2 regions of the Microbacterium oleivorans genome follow, and region 1 is predicted to be linked to the other one. Evidence: predicted binding sites of a transcription regulator. Region 1 holds the regulator's gene; the other holds the start of a gene.
What was found. Region 1 encodes LexA, which represses DNA repair genes until DNA is damaged. Its sites were predicted from a motif close to TCGAACANNTGTTCGA; they were not measured.
Positions count from the first base shown of each region.

Region 1 (14,420 bases):
ATCCCATCTCGACAGCGCCGAGACCGAGGTGAACACCGGCTGCACACGTCGCCCGTCGGGCGCGGCGACCGTGACGATGGAGAGCTCCTGCGTCTTGTCGACGCGCAGGCCCGTGGGCCCCACGCCCTCGTCGCCCTTCTCGGGGACCAGCGGGATCAGCAGACGCGCGGCCCGGTAGGCCTCGACCACCGCGACCGCGTCCCCCGACCCGGCTCGGAATGCTTCGAGGGCGGCGAGCAGCGCCGGGTCGGCCGACCCGTCGTCGGTGGCGTGCGGGTTCGACTCGAAGCTGCGTCCCTCCCAGGGGACACCGGCCGAATCGGCCGCATGACCGTGCGGTCCGTCAGTCTCCGGCGACATCCAGCGCCTCGGCCAGCGTGAAGGCGCCGGCATAGAGGGCCTTGCCCACGATCGCGCCCTCGACGCCCATTGGCACGAGCTCGCGGAGGGCGGCGATGTCGTCGAGGCTCGAGATGCCCCCCGACGCCACGACGGGCTTGGGGGTGCGCGAGGTGATCTCGCGGAGCAGGTCGAGGTTCGGCCCCTGCAGCGTGCCGTCCTTGGTGACGTCGGTGACGACGTACCGGGTGCAGCCGGCATCCTCGAGACGCTCCAGCACGTCCCACAGGTCGCCGCCGTCGCGGGTCCAGCCGCGCGCGGCCAGGGTCGTGCCGCGCACGTCGAGCCCGACGGCGATCGCGTCGCCGTAGCGGCCGATGACGTCGGCGGCCCACTCCGGGTTCTCCAGGGCTGCGGTGCCGAGGTTGATGCGCGACGCTCCGCTCTCGAGGGCGGCCTCCAGGGTGGCGTCGTCGCGGATGCCGCCGGACAGCTCGATCTGCACGCCCTTGACCTGCTTGATGACCTTGCGCAGGACGGCGGCGTTGTTGCCCCGACCGAAAGCGGCGTCGAGGTCGACGAGGTGGATCCACTGCGCACCCTGTCGGGCCCACGCGAGCGCCGCGTCGACCGGGTCGCCGTAGGTGGTCGCACTGCCGGCCTCGCCCTGGGTCAGGCGCACGGCCTTGCCGTCGGCGACATCGACCGCGGGAAGGAGGATCAGTTCGGGGGTGGACGCGAAGTCGTTCATCACATTCCAGATCGTGGAGGAAGACGCACCCGTCCACGCGGGCGCGCCACGGAGGACACTAGCGGCCAGGCAGGGCGCCGATCCAATTGGACAGCAGCCGGATGCCGGCCGCCCCAGACTTCTCGGGGTGGAACTGGGTCGCCGCCAACGGGCCGTTCTCGACCGCCGCGAGGAACGGCGTGCCGTAGTCGCACCAGGTCAGCACCGGCTCGGCGAACGGCCTCATCACCTCGAGGCTCCACTGCTGGGCGCCGTAGGAGTGCACGAAGTAGAACCGCTCGTCCTCGATGCCGTCGAAGAGCACCGAACCCGCCCCCGACCGCACGGTGTTCCAGCCCATGTGCGGGAGCACCGGAGCATCGAGCTCGGAGACCGTCCCGGGCCACTGACCCAGGCCCGCAGCGTCGTGTCCGCGTTCGACGCCGTTGTCGAACATGACCTGCATGCCGACGCAGATCCCCAGCACGGGCCGACCGCCCGCCAGGCGACGCTCGATGAGCTCACCGCCGCGACTCTCGCGCAGCGCCGACATGACCGCGCTGAAGGCGCCGACGCCGGGCACCACGAGACCGTCGGCATCCTGGATGAGACCGCGGTCCGACGTCAGCCGCGCGTCGGCACCCGCCGCCGAGAGCGCCTTGACCGCGGAGTGGACATTGCCCGACCCGTAGTCGAGCACGGCCACCAGAGGCGCAGCGCCCCGGTCCGTCTCGGCGCCGGTCACAGGGCACCCTTCGTACTGGGAATGCCGTGGACGAGCGGGTCGAGGGCCTTGGCCTGCCGGAACGCCCGCGCGAAGGCCTTGTACTCCGCCTCGGCGATGTGGTGCGGATCACGGCCGCCCAGCACGCACACGTGGACGGTCAGCCCCGCGTTGAACGCGATGGCCTCGAAGGTGTGACGCACGAGCGAGCCGGTGAAGTGGCCGCCGATGAGGTGGTGCTCGTACCCGTCGGGCTCGCCCGTGTGCACGAGGTACGGCCGACCGGAGATGTCGACGACGGCCTGCGCGAGCGCCTCGTCGAGCGGCACCAGCGCGTCGCCGTAGCGCGAGATGCCCGACTTGTCGCCGAGCGCCGATCGGAGCGCCTGGCCGAGCACGATGGCCACGTCCTCGACGGTGTGGTGCGCGTCGATGTGGGTGTCGCCGCTGGCACGCACGGTGAGATCGGTGAGCGAGTGCTTCGCGAACGCCGTGAGGAGGTGGTCGAAGAACGGCACGGTCGTCTCGATCGTGCTGACACCGGTGCCGTCGAGGTCGAGCTCCAGTTCGACGGACGATTCGCTCGTCGCGCGGCGGATGCTGGCCGTTCGGGGGCTGGTCATGCCTCCGAGTCTATCGAGGCCAGTGCCTCCAGGAACGCGGTGGTCTCCTCCTCCGTGCCGGCGGTGACCCGCAGCGCGTGCGGGATGCCGACGTCGCGGATCAGGATGCCGCGGTCGTACAGCGCCTGCCACGTCGCGGCGGGATCGTCGACGCCGTCGAAGAGCACGAAGTTGGTCCAGCTCTCGTAGGAGCGGTAGCCCAGGGCATCGATCGTGGCCGACATCCGGTCGCGCTGTGCGACGATCTCGTCCACCATGCGCAGCATGGTCGACGAGTGCGAGAGCGCCGCTGTCGCGGCCGCCTGCGTCAGGGCGCTGAGGTGGTAGGGCAGCCGCACGAGCCGCAGCGCGTCGATCAGGGTGGCGTCGGCGGCGAGGTAGCCCACACGCGCTCCCGCGAACGCGAAGGCCTTGCTCATCGTGCGCGACACGACCAGACGTTCGCGCTCCCCCAGCAGCGTCAGCGCCGACGGGGTCTCGCGAGGGGCGAACTCCTGGTAGGCCTCGTCGACGATGACGATTCCGGAGGCCGCCTCGTAGACGGCCTCGATGACGTCGAGACCGAGCGGCGTGCCCGTCGGGTTGTTCGGTGCGCAGAGGAACACGACGTCGGGGCGGTGCTCGGCGACCTGGGCCGCGGCGGAGGCGGCATCCAGCGTGAAATCAGGGCCGCGCTCCCCCGCGACGTAGCGCGCTCCCGTCGCCCGGGTGAGCAGCGGGTACATCGAATACGTCGGTCCGAACCCCAGAGCAGTGCGCCCCGGACCGGCGAAAGCCTGCATCAGGTGCTGAAGCACCTCGTTCGAGCCGTTCGCGGCCCAGATCCGGTCCGGAGTCAAGCCGTGCCCCAGGTAATCGGCGAACGACTCCCTCAGCCGCGTGAACTCGCGGTCGGGATAGCGGTTCACTTCGCGCAGCGCCCGGGCGATGGCGTCGAGGATGTCGTCGGCCACCTCCTCGGGGACGGGGTGGGTGTTCTCGTTGACGTTCAGCGCCACCGGGAGCGGAGCCTGCGGGGCGCCGTACGGGGTGAGGCCACGCAGGTCGTCTCTGAGGGGAAGATCATCCAGACTCGGGCTCATCCCACCCATGCTAGGCCGCGTGGCGACGGACGTCGGCGCAGAACCCCGACGGATGCCGTCACACGCCGTGTCCTGGCGTCCGGCCTCAGCTCGCGACGGCGTACTCCGCCGGGATGGCGAGCGTCTGGCCGGCGTCGAGCTGACCCGAGCCCAATGCGTTCAGGCGGATGATCGCGTCGATGACGTCGCGGGGGTCGTCGTTGGGTGCGACCTCCTCGGCGATGGTCCAGAGCGAGTCGCCCGACATCACCGTCACGGTGGCGAAAGTACCCTCGGGCGCGCCGGCCTCGTCGGAGGCGAGCGCACCGCCGCCGGACAGCACGGCGAAGCTGACGGCCACGACGGCGGGAAGAGCTGCGACTGCGACGAGGGCGCGGCGTCCACGGAGCGTCAGGCGCAGGCGCGTGCGGGGTGACGGCGCGTGGCGGACATCGATGGTGGTCATGGCTTCTCCTCTGGAGCGGTAGGAAGATTCGCTCACGGCTTCTCGGGGAGAAATCCGGGTGCGTACTTCGGTTCCGAACGTATCTTCGATATTATCTGGTGTCAACCAGGGTTCGAAATCGGATACCGATCGAAGAGACACGCGGTGCGTTCCGCACCGGCAGCTCAGGATCGGGCTACGTTTTCGACAGCGAGAGCCCACCACGAACCTCCGACATCGGGTCGGGGGCGGGCGTGACGACAGGAGACCGGCGGATGAGCGAGAAGCCGCAGACGCGACGACGCAAGAATCTGAGCGACAAGCAGCTCGCGATCCTCGAGGTGATCCAGCGCGCGATCGCGCGGAACGGCTATCCGCCGAGCATGCGCGAGATCGGCGATGCGGTCGGCCTGAAGTCCCTCTCGAGCGTGACCCATCAGCTCAACCAGCTCGAGTTGAGCGGGTACCTCCGCCGCGACCCGGGCAAGACCCGCGCCATGGAGGTGCTGATCGACCTGCCCGGCAGCGCCGCCGAGAACCCCGCCGACGCCGCTCCCGCCCTGGGCGACGCCGCCCTCGTGCCCCTCGTCGGACGCATCGCGGCGGGCGTGCCGATCACCGCGGATCAGCAGGTGGAGGAGATCTTCCCGCTTCCGCGTCAACTGGTGGGCAAGGGCGAGCTGTTCATGCTCAAGGTCGTCGGCGACTCCATGATCGACGCCGCCATCTGCGACGGCGACTGGGTGGTCGTGCGGTCGCAGGCCACCGCCGACAACGGCGAGATCGTCGCGGCGATGCTCGACGGCGAGGCCACCGTCAAGACGCTTCGCCAGCGCGACGGGCACACGTGGCTGCTGCCCCGGAACTCCGCCTTCGAGCCCATCCTCGGCGATGACGCCGTCGTGCTCGGCAAAGTCGTGGCCGTCCTCCGCGCCATCTGACGGCGGTCCGGCGTGGCCCGCCCCGCGCTCGCGTAGCGTGGCGCTATGTCGCAGCAGCTTCCCTACGGTTCCTGGCCTTCCCCGCTGACGGCCCGCTGGGCCAGCGCATCCTCGCTCCGCCTCGACGGCGCGGCGTTCGTCGGCGACGAGATCTGGTGGGGAGAGTCGCTGCCCGATGAGGCGGGGCGCGTCGCCGTCATGCGTCGGGCGATCGACGGCTCCGTCGAGGCCGTGCTCCCCGCACCGTGGAACGCCCGATCGCGCGTGCACGAGTACGGCGGCGGTGCGTGGACCGCCTCGGACGACGGTGTGCTCTTCTTCGTCGACAAGTCCGACCAGCGCATCCGTCGCCTGAGGCCGGGCGGCGAACCCGAGGCCCTGACGCCGGAGGACGGCGGCACGCACTACGGCGGGCTGCGCTGGCAACGCGGCACGCTGCTCGCCGTGCGCGAGCGCGAGCGCCCGGGCGCGACGCCCGAGCGGCACATCGTCCGCATCGACGGCGCCTCCTCCGGTGCAGCGTCCGATCCGGTCGCGGCGGTGAGCGAGCTCGCCGGTGGCAGCGACTTCGTCGCGCAGCCCGCCCTCTCGCCGGACGGGTCGCACCTCGCGTGGGTGGCGTGGGACCACCCCGACATGCCGTGGGACCGTACGCGCATCCGGGTCGTGGACCTCGACGCACCGCACGTCGTCAGGGACGTCACGAGCGGCACCACGGCGGCGCTGCAGCCCGAGTGGTCGGCAGACGGCGACCTGGTGCTCCTCGACGAGCCGACCGGCCGCTGGAACCTCTACCGCGTCGATCCGGCGTCGAGCGTCGAACCGGTGGCGATGTCACCGGCCGATGCCGACACCGGCGGCGGCCTGTGGGTGCTCGGCACACGGTGGTACGCGCCACTCGACGATGGCCGCGTGATCGCCGTCCGCACGCACGGATCCGACCAGCTCGTGATCATCGACCGCGAGGGCGGCGCCATCCCCCTCCCCTTCGCAGCCACCGCTCGTCTGCAGATCGACGACGTGCGCGGCGACCGCGCGCTCGTCAGCGGCACCATGCCGGGAGCGACCGGCCTGTGGGTCGTGGACCTCGACAGCGGTGAGGCCATCGCCGTCCGCGGCGGCACCCCGGATGTCGACGAGGCGTGGATCCCCCACGCCCGGCAGGTGACGACAGACGGCCCGCACGGGCCTGTGCACGCCTTCGCCTACCCGCCGACCAACCCGGGCGTCTCCGCCCCGACCGACGAGCTGCCGCCCTATCTCGTGTGGGTGCACGGCGGCCCCACCTCGCACGTCGGCGGCACCGCCGACAGCAAGGCCGCGTACTTCACCAGCCGCGGCATCGGCGTGCTCGACGTCAACTACGGCGGCTCGACCGGGTACGGCCGCTCCTACCGCGAGCGGCTGAAGGGACAGTGGGGCATCGTCGACGTCGACGACGTCGCGGCCGCCGCGCGGGGCCTCGCCGCCGACGGCCTCGCCGACCCGGGCCGACTCGCCATCGAGGGCGGATCGGCCGGCGGCTGGACCGTGCTCGCCGCCCTCGTCGGCACCGACGTGTTCGGCGCCGGGATCTCGCGCTACGGGGTCGGCGATGCGCGAGCCCTCGCGGCGGAGACGCACGACTTCGAGGCCCGCTACCTCGACGGCCTCATCGGACCGCTTCCCGAGGCCGAGGAGACCTACATCGAACGCTCGCCCCTCAGCCGGCCGGAGCGATTCCGCGTTCCGCTGCTGCTTCTGCAGGGAGACGAGGATGCCGTCGTGCCGCCGGCGCAGGCCGAGGCGATCCGGGACGCACTCGTGGCTCAGGACGTGCCCCACGCCTACGTGCTGTACGAGGGCGAGGGGCATGGCTTCCGCCGCACCGAGACGATCGTCCATGCGCTCGAGAGCGAGCTCGCGTTCCTGGGTCAGGTCTTCGGCTTCGCCACCCCGGATGTCGCGCCCGTGGAGCTCGCCTGACCCGCCCCTCTCGAGGCCGCCGACCCGGCAGGCGCATCACGCATCCCTGCGCCCCCCGGTGCGGCAGGCGGGCTCAGCGAGCGTAGGGCGCGAGCTCGGCGGCCAGACGCTCCGAGACGTGGGCGTGAACGGCGGTGCCGTCCTCCTCGTGCGAGGTGGCGACGATGAGCCCGTTCTCGTGGACGGCCGAGATCAGGTCGCCCCGGTCGTACGGCACGAGCGCTCGCACCTCGACGGCCGGCAGCGGCAGCGCATCCTCGATCGCGCCGCGGAGCGCGTCGATGCCCTCGCCCGTCCGCGACGACACGAAATGCGCCTCGGGCTCGAGGCCACGCAGCAACAGGCGGGTGTCGTCGTCGATGAGGTCGGCCTTGTTGAACACGACCAGCTCGCGCGTCGCGCGCGCTCCGACGTCGCCCATCACGTCACGGACGGTGGCGAGCTGCGCGGCGGGATCCGGGTGCGAGCCGTCGACAACGTGGACGATGACATCGGCCCCCGAGACCTCCTCGAGCGTGGAGCGGAACGCCTCGACCAACTGATGCGGCAGGTTCCGCACGAATCCGACCGTGTCGGTCAGGGTGAAGACCCGGCCGTCGGCGGCCTCGGCCCGTCGGACGGTGGCGTCCAGTGTCGCGAACAGGGCGTTCTCGACGAGCACACCCGCGCTCGTCAGCCGGTTCAGGAGGCTCGACTTGCCGGCGTTGGTGTAGCCCGCGATCGCCACGGACGGGATCGTGTTGCGCTTGCGTTCGGCCCGCTTCGCATCCCGGGACGGCGCGAAGTCGCGGATCTGGCGGCGCAGCAGCGCCATCCGAGTGCGGATGCGTCGGCGATCGAGCTCGATCTTGGTCTCACCCGGTCCGCGCGAACCCATTCCCGCGCCGCCAGCACCGACCTGCCCACCGGCCTGACGGCTCATCGACTCGCCCCAGCCGCGCAGACGCGGGAGCAGGTACTCGAGCTGAGCGAGCTCGACCTGCGCCTTGCCCTCGCGGCTCTTGGCGTGCTGGCTGAAGATGTCGAGGATCACCGTCGTGCGGTCGATGACCTTGACCTTCGCGACGTCCTCGAGCGCGCGACGCTGGCTGGGGGCGAGCTCGGTGTCGGCGATCACGGTGTCGGCTCCGACGGCGGCGACCAGGTCGCGCAGCTCCGCGGCCTTGCCGCGTCCGATGTACGTCGCGGGGTCGGGGTGCGGGCGTCGCTGCAGCACGCCGTCGAGCACGACGGCCCCGGCCGTCTCGGCGAGCGCGGCGAGCTCGCGGAGCGAGTTCTCGGCGTCCTCCTGCGAGCCCTGGGGGTAGACCCCCACGAGCACGACGTTCTCGAGCCGCAGCTGGCGGTACTCGACCTCGGTGACGTCCTCGAGCTCCGTCGACAGGCCGGGGACGCGTCGGAGCGCGGCGCGCTCCTCCCGGTCCCACTGGTCGCCGTCGGTGTCGCCGTAGGACACCGTCGAGGCATCCTGCAGCGCTTGAGCGCCGGCGAAGACACGGAGTCCCGCGCGGGTCTCAGCGCTCGCGAGCACGCGATTGATCGGGTCCACCGCGATGTCGTCGTCGCCGTCGGGGGTGGTGGTGTGTGTCATACCTTCTCTTCCCGGGACGCCCATGCCCGAGCGTCCGTGAATTCTAGCCTCCCGCCGGGAGCACCGGCTCCGATACGCTCGGATGCATGGGGAGCGATCACTACTTCAGCGCGTCCCCGTCCAGCGAGCAGAACCTCCGCCGCATCCGCGTCACCCTCGCGGGGCGCGCCGTCGAGGTCACGACCGCGGGCGGGGTGTTCAGCCCTGACCACGTGGACTCGGGCACGGGTGTTCTGTTGGCCAACACCCCTCCGGCACCGTCCGGTGGGGATTTCCTCGACCTCGGCTGCGGCTGGGGGCCGATCTCGCTGTCGCTGGCGATGGAGTCGCCCCGCGCCACGGTCTGGGCCGTCGATGTGAACGAACGCGCCCTCGACCTGGTGCGACGCAACGCCGCTGAACTGGGACTCGATAACATCAACGCCGTTCTGCCCGACGATGTTCCCAACGATGTCGCATTCCGCACCATCCGTTCGAACCCTCCGATCCGGGTCGGCAAGAACGAGCTGCACGGGATGCTGCAGCGGTGGATCCCGCGTCTGTCGGAGCGCAGCGACGCCTGGCTCGTCGTGCAGCGCAATCTCGGTTCGGATTCGCTGCAGCGGTGGCTCGCCGCGACGTTCGATCACGGCTACGGCGTCACACGCGCGGCCACCGGCCGGGGCTTCCGAGTGCTGCGAGTGCGGCGACACGGCGTTCCACCCACGGGCGCCATCGAGCTTCCCTGACGACGCCTCCGCGAGATCAGCCCGCGAGCGCGACCTGCCCGGAGTAGACGAGCGTCGCCGGCCCCGACAGCAGCACGTGCTCGCCGTCGTCATGGGTGACCACGCGCACGCCGAGACGCCCGCCGGGGATCTCCACGCTCCACCGGTCGGGAGCCGCGGCCCCGGCCCAGTGTCGGACGGCGAGAGCGGATGCGGCCACGCCCGTGCCGCACGACAGGGTCTCCCCCACGCCGCGCTCGAAGACGCGCATCCGGATGACGCCGACGCCTCCCTGCACCAGCGGATCGGCGGGCACGACGAACTCGACGTTCGCACCGGATGCGGGCTGCGGCTCGAGCTGCGGCTGCACCGTCAGGTCGAGGCCCGCGAGCTCGTCCTCGCTGGCGAGGGCGACCACGACGTGCGGGTTGCCGACGTCGATCGGCTGCCCGGGACGCGCGACGCCCAGCCCGCGCGCGCGAACCAGGACGTCCTCCGACTCGGTGCGCCAGAGCCCCAGGTCGACCTCGAAGCCGTTCTCGGAGCGCGTGACGGTCTTCACCCCCGCCCGCGTGCCGATGCGCAGCTCGGCTGCGTCCGCGGGGACGAGGCCCGCCTCGAAGAGGTATCTCGCGTAGACCCGGATGCCGTTGCCGCACATCTCCGCGGCGGAGCCGTCGGCATTGCGGTAGTCCATGAACCACTCGGCGCCGGCCACGGCGGCCTCGGCACCGTCGAGGAGCGCGCGGGACCGGACGACGCGCAGCAGCCCGTCCGCCCCGATCCCGAAGTGGCGGTCGCACAGCGCCGCGACCTGCTCGTCGGCGAGCTCGAGTCCTCCGTCGGGATCGGCGATCACGACGAAGTCGTTCCCGGTTCCGTGACCCTTGGTGAACGCGACAGTCGACATGGGCCCAGTTTAGGCGGGCGGAGCGGGGCTGCCCGGACCGTCGACGACGAGCCGCTTGCCCGTGGCCCAGGTGTCGAATGGCTCATAGCCGAGGGCGGCGTAGAACGCGCGCACCCCGGCGTTCTCAGGTCTCACCATCAGCTGGACCTTGGGGCAACCCTGTGCGGCGAGCAGACGTTCGGCCTCGGCGACCAGAAGCCGGCCGATGCCGCGCCCTCGCCGGGTCGGCGCCGATGCCAGGTAGTAGAGCCAGCCGCGGTGACCGTCGTATCCCGCCATCACGGTGCCGACGACCTCGCCCTCACCGCCGTCGTCCACGGCGACGAGGAAGAGCTCGGGCTGCACGACGAGCTTGCGTCTGATGTCGGCCCGGGGGTCGTTCCAGGGGCGGGTGAGGCCGACCTCGTGCCACAGGGCGACGACCACGTCCTCGTCGGCGGGCCGGAACGGACGCAGCACGATGCTCATGCCTCATCCTCTCCGACGAGGGAGGCCGCATCGACCTCCCTCGCGTCGATCCAGCGCGCCGTGTCGTAGCGCCGGAACCACGACACCTGTCGCCGCGCATAGCGGCGGGTGAGCGCCTGGGTCTGTGCGATGGCCTCGGCGGACGTCATCTCGCCGCGCAGCTGGGCCAGGGCCTGGGCGTACCCGATCGCCCGACCCGCCGTCGGGCCGTCCTCGATGCCGGCGGAGCGCAACCGCGCCGCCTCGTCGACCAGGCCGTCGGCCCACATCCGCTCGACGCGGCGGTCGAGAAGCGCGACCAGCTCGCCGCGTGGGATGCCGGTCGCGACGATCCTGGTCGCGGGATGCCACGCCTTCGGCGAAACCGGCAGCGCGCCCCCGTGGGTCGCGCCGCCCTGCGCGAGGACCTCGAGCGCGCGGACGATGCGCCGGCCGTTGCGCGGGTCGATGCGGTCGGCAGCGACGGGATCGGCCTCGCGCAACCGTGCGAACAGCGACGGCGCACCGAGGTCGTCGAGCTCGTCCTCCAGCCGCGCCCGCAGCCCCTCGTCCCGTGGCGGGAAGCGGAAGTCGAAGAGCACGCTCGAGACGTACAGCCCGGAACCGCCGACGAGGATCGCGTCGGACCCGCGCGCGGCGATGTCGGCGATCGCGCGGCGCGCGGCATCCTGGTACCAGGCCACCGCGGCCTCATCGGTCACCGACAGCGCGTCGAAGAGATGATGCGGGATGCCGCGTCGATCGGCGACCGGCACCTTGGCGGTGCCGATGTCCATGCCGCGGTAGAGCTGCATGGCATCGGCGTTGACGACCTCGGCCGATCGACCGACCGCGCCGAGCGCCTCGGCGAGGTCGAGCGACAGACCGGTCTTGCCGGTCCCCGTGGCGCCGACGACCGCCCAGAGCAGCGACCCCCCGGAACCGGGACGAACGCCCTCGGTCACACGCCGACGCGGAGCGCGGGCAGCCCGAGCGACACCGCTCGCGGCCCGCTCGCGGTGGCGGGCGCGGGAACGCCGCAGGACTCGGCCTGCGAGCGATCCCAGGCGTCCCCCGCACGCGTGCGACGCACGCGCAGCGGCGCTCCGTCGATGCTGTCGGCCAAGAGATGGAAGGGCGCGGCGCGGGTGACGGTCACCGAGACGACGTCGCCCGGTCGCGGCAGGACCGAGCCGCTCGGCACCTCGAAGTGGACGAGGCGGTTGTCCTCGGCACGACCGCTGAGCCGGTGCGTCTCGGCGCTCTTCTTGCCCTCGGCCGACGAGACGAGCACGTGCAGCTCGCGACCGACCTGCATCTGGTTCTCCTCGAGCGCGATGCGGTCCTGCAGCGCTGTGAGGCGTTCGTAGCGTTCCTGGACGATGGCCTTCGGCACCTGGTCGGGCATGGTCGCGGCGGGCGTGCCCTCGCGGATGGAGTACTGGAAGGTGAAAGCGCTCGCGAAGCGGGCCTGCTCGACGACGCGGAGCGTGTCCTCGAAGTCCTCGTCGGTCTCGCCGGGGAACCCGACGATGATGTCGGTCGAGATCGCGGCGTGCGGGATGCGCTCGCGCACGCGCTCGAGGATGCCGAGGAACTTCGCGCTGCGGTAGGACCGCCGCATGACCTTGAGGATGCGGTCCGATCCCGACTGCAGCGGCATGTGCAGCTGCGGCATGACCGCCGGCGTCTCCGCCATGGCGTCGATCACGTCGTCGGTGAAGGCTGCCGGATGCGGGCTCGTGAATCGGATGCGTTCGAGACCCGGGATCTCCCCGGCGGCGCGCAGCAGCTTGCCGAACGCCTGTCGGTCGCCGAACTCCACCCCGTAGCTGTTGACGTTCTGGCCGAGCAGCGTCACCTCGACCGCCCCGTCGTCGACGAGCAGACGGATCTCGCTGAGGATGTCACCGGGGCGGCGGTCCTTCTCTTTGCCGCGCAGGTGCGGGACGATGCAGAACGTGCAGGTGTTGTTGCAACCGACCGAGATCGACACCCACCCGCTCGAGACCGAATCGCGCTTGGTGGGAAGCGTCGAGGGGAACGTCTCGAGCGCCTCCAGGATCTCGAGCTCGGCTTCGCCGTTGTGGCGAGCGCGTTCCAGCAGACCCGGCAACGCACCCATGTTGTGGGTGCCGAAGACGACGTCGACCCAGGGCGCCTTCTGCTGAACGGCATCCTGATCCATCTGCGCGAGGCAGCCGCCGACCGCGATCTGCATCCCGTCGTGCTTGTCCTTACGCGACTTGAGATGACCGAGCGTCCCGTAGAGCTTGCCGGCCGCGTTGTCGCGCACGGCGCACGTGTTGATGACGATGACGTCGGCCTCGGCACCCGGCTCGGCGCGCAGGTACCCGGCGCTCTCGAGAGAGCCCGACAGTCGCTCGGAATCGTGGACGTTCATCTGGCAGCCGAAGGTGCGCACCTCGTACGTGCGGATGCGACCGTCGGCGGCCCGTGCGGCGGTCGAGGGCGCGATCAGGGTGGGGGCGCTCGAAGGGGACGACATGATGCGCCCATTCTACGTTCGGGCACGCTCTCGCGACGCCGTGTCGCGGCGGCACCGACGAGGAGGAGGACCACCGCCGACAGAACGGCGAGCAGCATGGGCGATGACCCGCCGGATCGCGCGAGCGCGGTCGCCGACGGCGGCACCGGCTCGCCGTCGATCGATGTCGCGGTCAGGACGACGGCGACGTCCGATCGCAGACCCTGCAGCGACGGATCCGACCGCGCCGCCGGACTGTCGCCGAGGGAGACGGTGACCAGAAGATGCACCGCGTCGTCGTCGTCGTACGGCGACGGCAGGGCGAAGGCGGGCGCACGATCGCTCGCTGCGAGCGCGACGGTATCGACCAGCGCTGTGCCGCCGACCGCGCACGCCGGTACCGGCGCCGAGACGAGCCAGGGCTCCGGGCAGGCGCGCACACCGACCTCGAGCCCGTCCGGGTGGTCGGCCAACGACCCCGAACGGTCGATCCGCACCGTCAGCATCGCCCGCTGCGCCCCGACGAGCCGCGCCGACACCGGCCAGTGCCGTTCGTCGCCGGGCGCCATCGTGAGCGCGTCGTCCGGGAGCGCGCCGGCGCTGATGACCAACCGCGCATCGGGCGGGGGTGCGCCGGCGCCACCCACGGCCGCGAACGCATTCGGCGCGGCCGACACGACCAGAGCGAGGATGAGGGCTCCGGCGGCGGCCGCCGCCGTTCGAGCGGCGTCGCGCCGTCCGGGCTCAGGCACTCGATCCCCCTGTCCCCCGCGCCCCGCCGAGTGGCGGATGTCGACGACGACGCCGCACCACGACGACCACGATCGTCACGACCGTCATCGCTCCGAGCGCGCCACCGATAGGCGTCGTCACAGCCAGCGCGACCCAGCCGAGCATGGGCGCGGTGGTCTCGATCCGCTCCATCTCCCGGATCGCCAGGACGTGAGGGGGGAGATCGGTTTCGCCGTCACCGCGCAGGGTGACGACGACGTCCGCTCCGCCGTCCCGACTCGGCATGACGCCGATCACACGCGCCGGAGCGTCGCGAGCGGGATCGAACACGACGTCGCCCGGTTCCAGGTCGCCCGCGGGCACCCGCTGGACGACGGCCAGCGAGCCCGTCACGATGGCGGGCGACATGGAGGGAGCTGCGACCGGGTGCAGCGAGACGTCGAACACCCAGGCGGCGATCAGCCATCCGACGACCAGGATCAGGGTGATCCCCGCCACCGTCGCCAGCCGGTCGTCCCGTGCGACGCCATCGGTGCCCGCGGTCGCCGCCGCGGCGGGGACGATCCGTTTCGCGTCGATCCGATCCGTATCGTGCACCGTCCCCACCCCCAGGTCTCGTGGCCGCCGCGTCGCGGTCGCGATATTCCGCGACGGTAGTACGTGAGTCGCCACGGCGTGGCCGGTGCGCCGCATCCCCGTGTGGTGTCCGTGTCACCC
Region 1 is NZ_CP058316.1:2,857,152-2,871,571, reverse strand. Features, by position in the region: gene HW566_RS13620 (SseB family protein) at 1-360, opposite strand, end outside; gene priA (bifunctional 1-(5-phosphoribosyl)-5-((5-phosphoribosylamino)methylideneamino)imidazole-4-carboxamide isomerase/phosphoribosylanthranilate isomerase PriA) at 344-1,090, opposite strand; gene hisH (imidazole glycerol phosphate synthase subunit HisH) at 1,149-1,814, opposite strand; gene hisB (imidazoleglycerol-phosphate dehydratase HisB) at 1,811-2,416, opposite strand; gene HW566_RS13600 (histidinol-phosphate transaminase) at 2,413-3,498, opposite strand; gene HW566_RS13595 (LysM peptidoglycan-binding domain-containing protein) at 3,584-3,943, opposite strand; gene lexA (transcriptional repressor LexA) at 4,198-4,863, shown strand; gene HW566_RS13585 (prolyl oligopeptidase family serine peptidase) at 4,909-6,828, shown strand; gene hflX (GTPase HflX) at 6,902-8,419, opposite strand; gene HW566_RS13575 (class I SAM-dependent methyltransferase) at 8,506-9,147, shown strand; gene dapF (diaminopimelate epimerase) at 9,164-10,036, opposite strand; gene HW566_RS13565 (GNAT family acetyltransferase) at 10,046-10,504, opposite strand; gene miaA (tRNA (adenosine(37)-N6)-dimethylallyltransferase MiaA) at 10,501-11,448, opposite strand; gene miaB (tRNA (N6-isopentenyl adenosine(37)-C2)-methylthiotransferase MiaB) at 11,445-12,992, opposite strand; gene HW566_RS13550 (hypothetical protein) at 12,962-13,723, opposite strand; gene HW566_RS13545 (hypothetical protein) at 13,716-14,300, opposite strand.

Region 2 (5,329 bases), 510 kb from region 1:
CGGACATGACGTTGTTCACCCAGAGGTCGATCGGGCCGAGTCTGCTCTCGACCTCCTGCGCCGCCCGGTCCACCGCTGCGGCATCCGATACGTCGACCGACACGGCCAACCCGCGGCGGCCGGTCGCCTCGATCTCGGTCACGGCGGCGTCGAGCCCGTCCTGTCCGCGTGCGAGGACGGCCACATCCCAGCCGCGCTGAGCGAGCTCGCGCACGATGGCGCGGCCGAGCCCCGCGCTTCCTCCTGTGACGACGGCGACTCCGCGCTGGTTCGAGTGCGGCATGACGGTCTCCTTCCACCGGGGCATCCACGGTGGACACTCGCGATCAGGCGACCATTCTCGGCAGGACCGCCGCATCGGACAGACCTGTTGCCCCGGGGCCCCTCATGGTCTAGGAGGTCGGCGAGATGCCGATCAGGTACGCGCCGGCCTGCCCGCCGCTGTCGAGCATCACGACCAGCCCGCGCTCGGTGAGGTCGACGGGCAGCGTCGTGGCGGCGGGGCAGGCGACGGCGACGGGGTCGCCCAGGCGCGTACCGGCCGAGGTCTCCACGGTGACGGTGAGCCCGTCCGGACCTTCGCACCGGACGGTCACCGCATAGCCGCCCGGCTCGAGGGTCTGATTTTCGGAGCGGTTGACGGCGACCCCTCCGACGTCGCCGAACGAGCCCCAGAACTGCGTGGGAACCTCCCGCTGGTTCGCTCGCGCCTCCTCGTCGAAGTATCCGGCCCAGGGATCGGGTGTCACGGCCGCGCTGGACGGCGCTGCCGGGGTGGCGACGGGGCCCGAGGTGGGGGCGGGCTGCTCGGGCGCGAGGTCACCCTGCGGGGTGCACGCGGCGAGGATGCCGAGGGATGCCGCGACGCCGGCGATGACCATGGGGATCGGGGCTCTGCGCATTGGGCGATGCTAGGCGAGCGGGGCCGAGGCGACAACACCCCTCACTCAGGTGCGGGGGTGGGGCGCAGGGTGTCGGGTGCGCGTCAGCGCATGCCCGACATGCGGTCCCACTCGATGGACTTGAACTGCAGGAAGGTGCAGAGGTTTCCTGCGAGCGCGACCTCCGCGGCGAGCCCGGCCATCTCGTAGGGCGTGAGGGTGAGGTCGTCGCTCCGAGCGGTGAGAGTCGCCTCCCACTGCGGTTCGTCGATGCCGCGTGGCTGCATGTAGATGTCGGCGGGCGCGTTCTGCAGGTGCATGATGACCAGCCCCGTGTCGAGACCGTCGGAGCCGTCCTGGATGGCGACCTTCACGCGCGTGGCCTTCGCCTGCCCCTGCTCGAGGAACTCGGCGACCCACTCCTCGAGGAGGGTCTTGGTCCTCACCGGGACACGCGGTGCATCTTCTGACATCAGCAGGAATGATGTCACACATCGAACCAGTTCGCCTGGGTTTTCGCAGTGTTTTCCTCGACGGTCACGAACTACCTGCGACATGTCGACCCGGCGCCCGCCCGGACGCGGCCGGGTGGTTTCAGCCCTGCGGCTCGGGAACCATCCGCAACCCGTCGGCGCTGTTGGCCGACTCCATCAGAGCGTCGACCCAGCGGGGGTTGATCTGCGGCTGGCGGCTGCCGGCGAACTGGAACTGGACCGAGATGGTGGGGTGCAGCCAGAAGTCGCGACGGCTCGTGCCGTGGGGTGAGCTCGTCTCGAACATCAACGGTTCTCCGCGGCGGAGTTTGGTCATGACGACCAGACGCAGGTGCGCCAGCGCACGGTCGTCGATCTCTACCGCGTTCGCGGCGTTGTCGTAGAAGAATCTGCCCACCGGGTCAGCCTAAGCCGCAGCGCCGACAGTGTCCGCGCTGCGCTCGAAGGCGAGCCCGATCCGACGCATTAGCGCGGACCGCTGCTGCGCGACGCGGCCGTGGCCGGGAGGGGCGCAGGACCGAGTGCACCGAGGCAGAACGTCGTCCGTCGCGGATGGCATCGCGTCGCGGACGACCGATGTCGCGCATGGCGACGCTTTCACGGAGGACCACGTCGCGGAAGCCCGATGTCGCTGAAAGAAACGCGTCAGAAGGGCGGTCGCGCGTCGGGTGGTGCGCCGGCGCCTCGGCCGGGTGGGCCGGACGGGCCGGTTGGTGCGGATGGTGGTGTGGCAAGTTCTGGTGTGAAGCAGACCGCGGGGATGGGGATGTCTTCTCGGTAGACCCTGCCGTGGGGTGAGGTCCACACGAGCACCCCGCCGCCGGCCTGTTCCACCCGCCAGCTGGTGAATTGCTTCATGGAGTGGTGTCGTTGGCAGAGGTGGGCGAGGTTGTAGATGTGGGTGTGACCGCCCAGGGCGTGGTCGATGGTGTGGTCGATCTCGCATCGGATCGCGGCTCTGCGGCAGCCGGGGAACCGGCAGTGCTGGTCGCGGGTCTGCAGCAGCCGCCGCATCGCGGGCAATGGCCGGTAGGCGTCGGTTTCGACCGGTGTGCGGGTGATCGGGTCGATGAACATCCGGTCCCATGTCGCCGTCTGTCCGGCGAGTTCCCGGACCGTGTCGGCGTCGACCAGTCCGGTGCCGATCGCTTCTGCGGGGTGTTCGTCGTTGCCGGTGAGGGTGTCGGCGGTGATCACGACCTGCACTTTCGCGCGGATCGCCCCGAGGGCGCCACGCCCGTCCACCCCGGTGGTCGGGTCGATGACGGGTGCACCACCGAGGACGAGGTCCGAGAGAACATCCGCGCGGAGCTGATCCATCGTCCGGGTGTCAGGGGTAGGGGCAGCGGCACCGGCATCTCGTTCGGCATCCACTCCGAACGCGGCGCCATCGCTGACGCCCGCGCCACCCACCGCGCCCGCACCGCCCGCCTGCGCGCCAGCGCCCGCGCCGTCCACCGCGCCGGCGCCATCCACCGCCACGGCATCCGCCCGGGCGTCCTTCACCGACTGCGCCATCTGCGTCAACCGGTCGTAGATCCCCGCCGCGATCACCATCGGCACCGTCGCCGACAGATCCGCCATCCCATCCACCCCCGGCGACAACCGCACGCACCGCCCGGCGGCGGCCTCCCGGTGACGCTCCGAGAACGACCGCGGGTGCATCCGCTCCGCCAGGTTCTGCAACGCCCCGGCCACCCGCGTCGCGATGTCCCGCTGGCACACGACCACCGCAGCCTGATCGAACTCCGACCGCACCTCCTCCGGCACCACCCGCCCGACCTTCACCACCACATCGACGTGCTCGCGCGTGACGAGGCGCTGCTCCCACGCCGCGAACATCGCCGGGTACTCATCCACCACCGTCATCGCGTGGTCGATCTCCCACTGCACCCGCCGGTCACCCCGCCGGGCCATCCCCGCCGCCTCCGCGGCGACCGACCGCAGCTCCATGTCGGAGGCCATACCCCGCACGCCGTCGCGACGCGCTTCTCGCAGCGCGGACCGGCCGAGCTGGGCCAGCGCACGCACCGAGGCGATCTCAGCGGTACGCGCCAGCATCAACGCGTGGGCGAACTCCGCGAACGCCGCCGCGTGCGGCGCCCCGCCTGCCACCTCGTCGCCTCTGCCGCCGTTCGCTTGCATGTTCTTATTCTCGCAGAACCCACCGACACCCCAATAGAACATATCTACGTACTGCGAACTCTACCGCGAGGCACCGATGGGGAGGAGCGTGCGCACCACCCCGCCCCGCCACCCCGAGCCACCCGCGCACCGCCCCGAGCCACCCCGCACCGCCACCCCGAGCCACCCGCGCACCGCCCCGCACCACCCGCGCCCTCGCCGCGCCCGCCGCGCTGCGCTCGCGACGCCGGCCCCGACAGTCGCGCTCAGTGGCCGCCGACGACGTTCCCGGTGAGGCGCGCGTGCAGGGCGGACGCCGTCGCGTTCAGCCCCTCGATCGCGACGGTCTTCCCGTGGCGCTCGTACTTGCTCACGATCGCATCGAGTGCGGCCACGGTCGAGGCGTCCCAGACATGGGACCGGCTCATGTCGATCACGACGCGGTCGGGGTCGTCGAGATACCAGAACTGCGTCGTCAGGTCGTTGCTCGACGCGAAGAAGAGCTCGCCGTCGACGACGTAGTGCGCGGTCGGCGCGGTCGCCGCGGTGTCGACCGTTCTCGTCACGGTCACCACGTGGGCGACGCGGCGGGCGAACATCACCATCGCGGCGAGGACGCCGAGGATGACGCCGATGGCGAGGTTGTGGGTCCACACCGTCGCGACGACGGTGATGAGCATGACGGCTGTCTCGCTCTTCGGCATCCGGCGCAGGGTTCGCGGACGGATGCTGTGCCAGTCGAACGTCGCGACCGTGACGATGATCATGACCGCGACCAGCGCGGCCATGGGGATGATCGCGACGATGTCGCCGAGCGCGAGCACGAGCACGAGCAGGAAGACCCCCGCGAGGAAGGTCGAGATGCGCGTGCGCGCCCCCGACGCCTTCACGTTGATCATGGTCTGACCGATCATCGCGCAGCCGCCCATGCCGCCGAACGCGCCGGAGAGGATGTTGGCGGCGCCCTGGCCGAGGGCCTCGCGCGTCTTGCGCGAGTGCGTGTCGGTGATGTCGTCGACGAGCTTGGCCGTCATGAGCGACTCGAGCAGGCCGACGACTGCCATCGCGAGCGCGTACGGAGCGATGATCTGCAGGGTTTCGAGGGTCAGCGGAACGGTCGGCACGAGGAGCGCCGGCAGGCTGTCGGGCAGCTCGCCCTGATCGCCGACCGTCGGAACCTGCCAGCCGAAGGCGACGACGGCCCCGGTGAGCAGCACGATCGTGACGAGCGGGGCGGGCACGACGCGGGTCACCCGCGGCAGCAGCACCAGGATGAGCAGTCCCGCGATGACCAGCGGCCAGACCAGCCACGGGATACCGGCTCCGAACAGCTGCGGGAGCTGGGCCAGGAAGATGAGGATCGCGAGGGCGTTGACGAACCCGACCATCACCGAGCGTGGGATGAAGCGCATGAGCTTCGCGACGCCGAGGAGGGCGAGGACGATCTGGATGAGCCCGCCGAGGATGACGGTCGCGATCAGGTAGTCGACGCCGTGCTCGCGGGCGACGGGGGCGATGACGAGCGCGATCGCACCGGTCGCGGCGGTGATCATGGCGGGCCGCCCGCCGAGGAAGGCGATCGCGACGGCCATGACGAACGACGAGAACAGCCCGAGTCGAGGATCGACGCCGGCGATGATCGAGAACGCGATCGCCTCGGGGATGAGCGCGATGGCCACGACGAGACCGGCGAGCACCTCGCGGGTCAGGAGTCGGGGGCTGCGCAGCGCCTGCAGCACCGTGGGCTCGATGCGGTGGCGCGACGCGCCGCCCCGTGCGGGAGTGAGAGCGGACACGAGTCCTCCAGGTGGCGTGGCGAGCGGCGGCACG
Region 2 is NZ_CP058316.1:2,352,978-2,358,306, reverse strand. Features, by position in the region: gene HW566_RS11235 (SDR family oxidoreductase) at 1-283, opposite strand, end outside; gene HW566_RS11230 (hypothetical protein) at 393-902, opposite strand; gene HW566_RS11225 (hypothetical protein) at 986-1,327, opposite strand; gene HW566_RS11220 (DUF7882 family protein) at 1,476-1,772, opposite strand; gene HW566_RS11215 (HNH endonuclease signature motif containing protein) at 2,021-3,520, opposite strand; gene HW566_RS11210 (SulP family inorganic anion transporter) at 3,766-5,295, opposite strand.
Region 2: HW566_RS11215 (HNH endonuclease signature motif containing protein) is a predicted target of LexA. The motif match lies at 3,555-3,570, and genes of this name have one in related genera.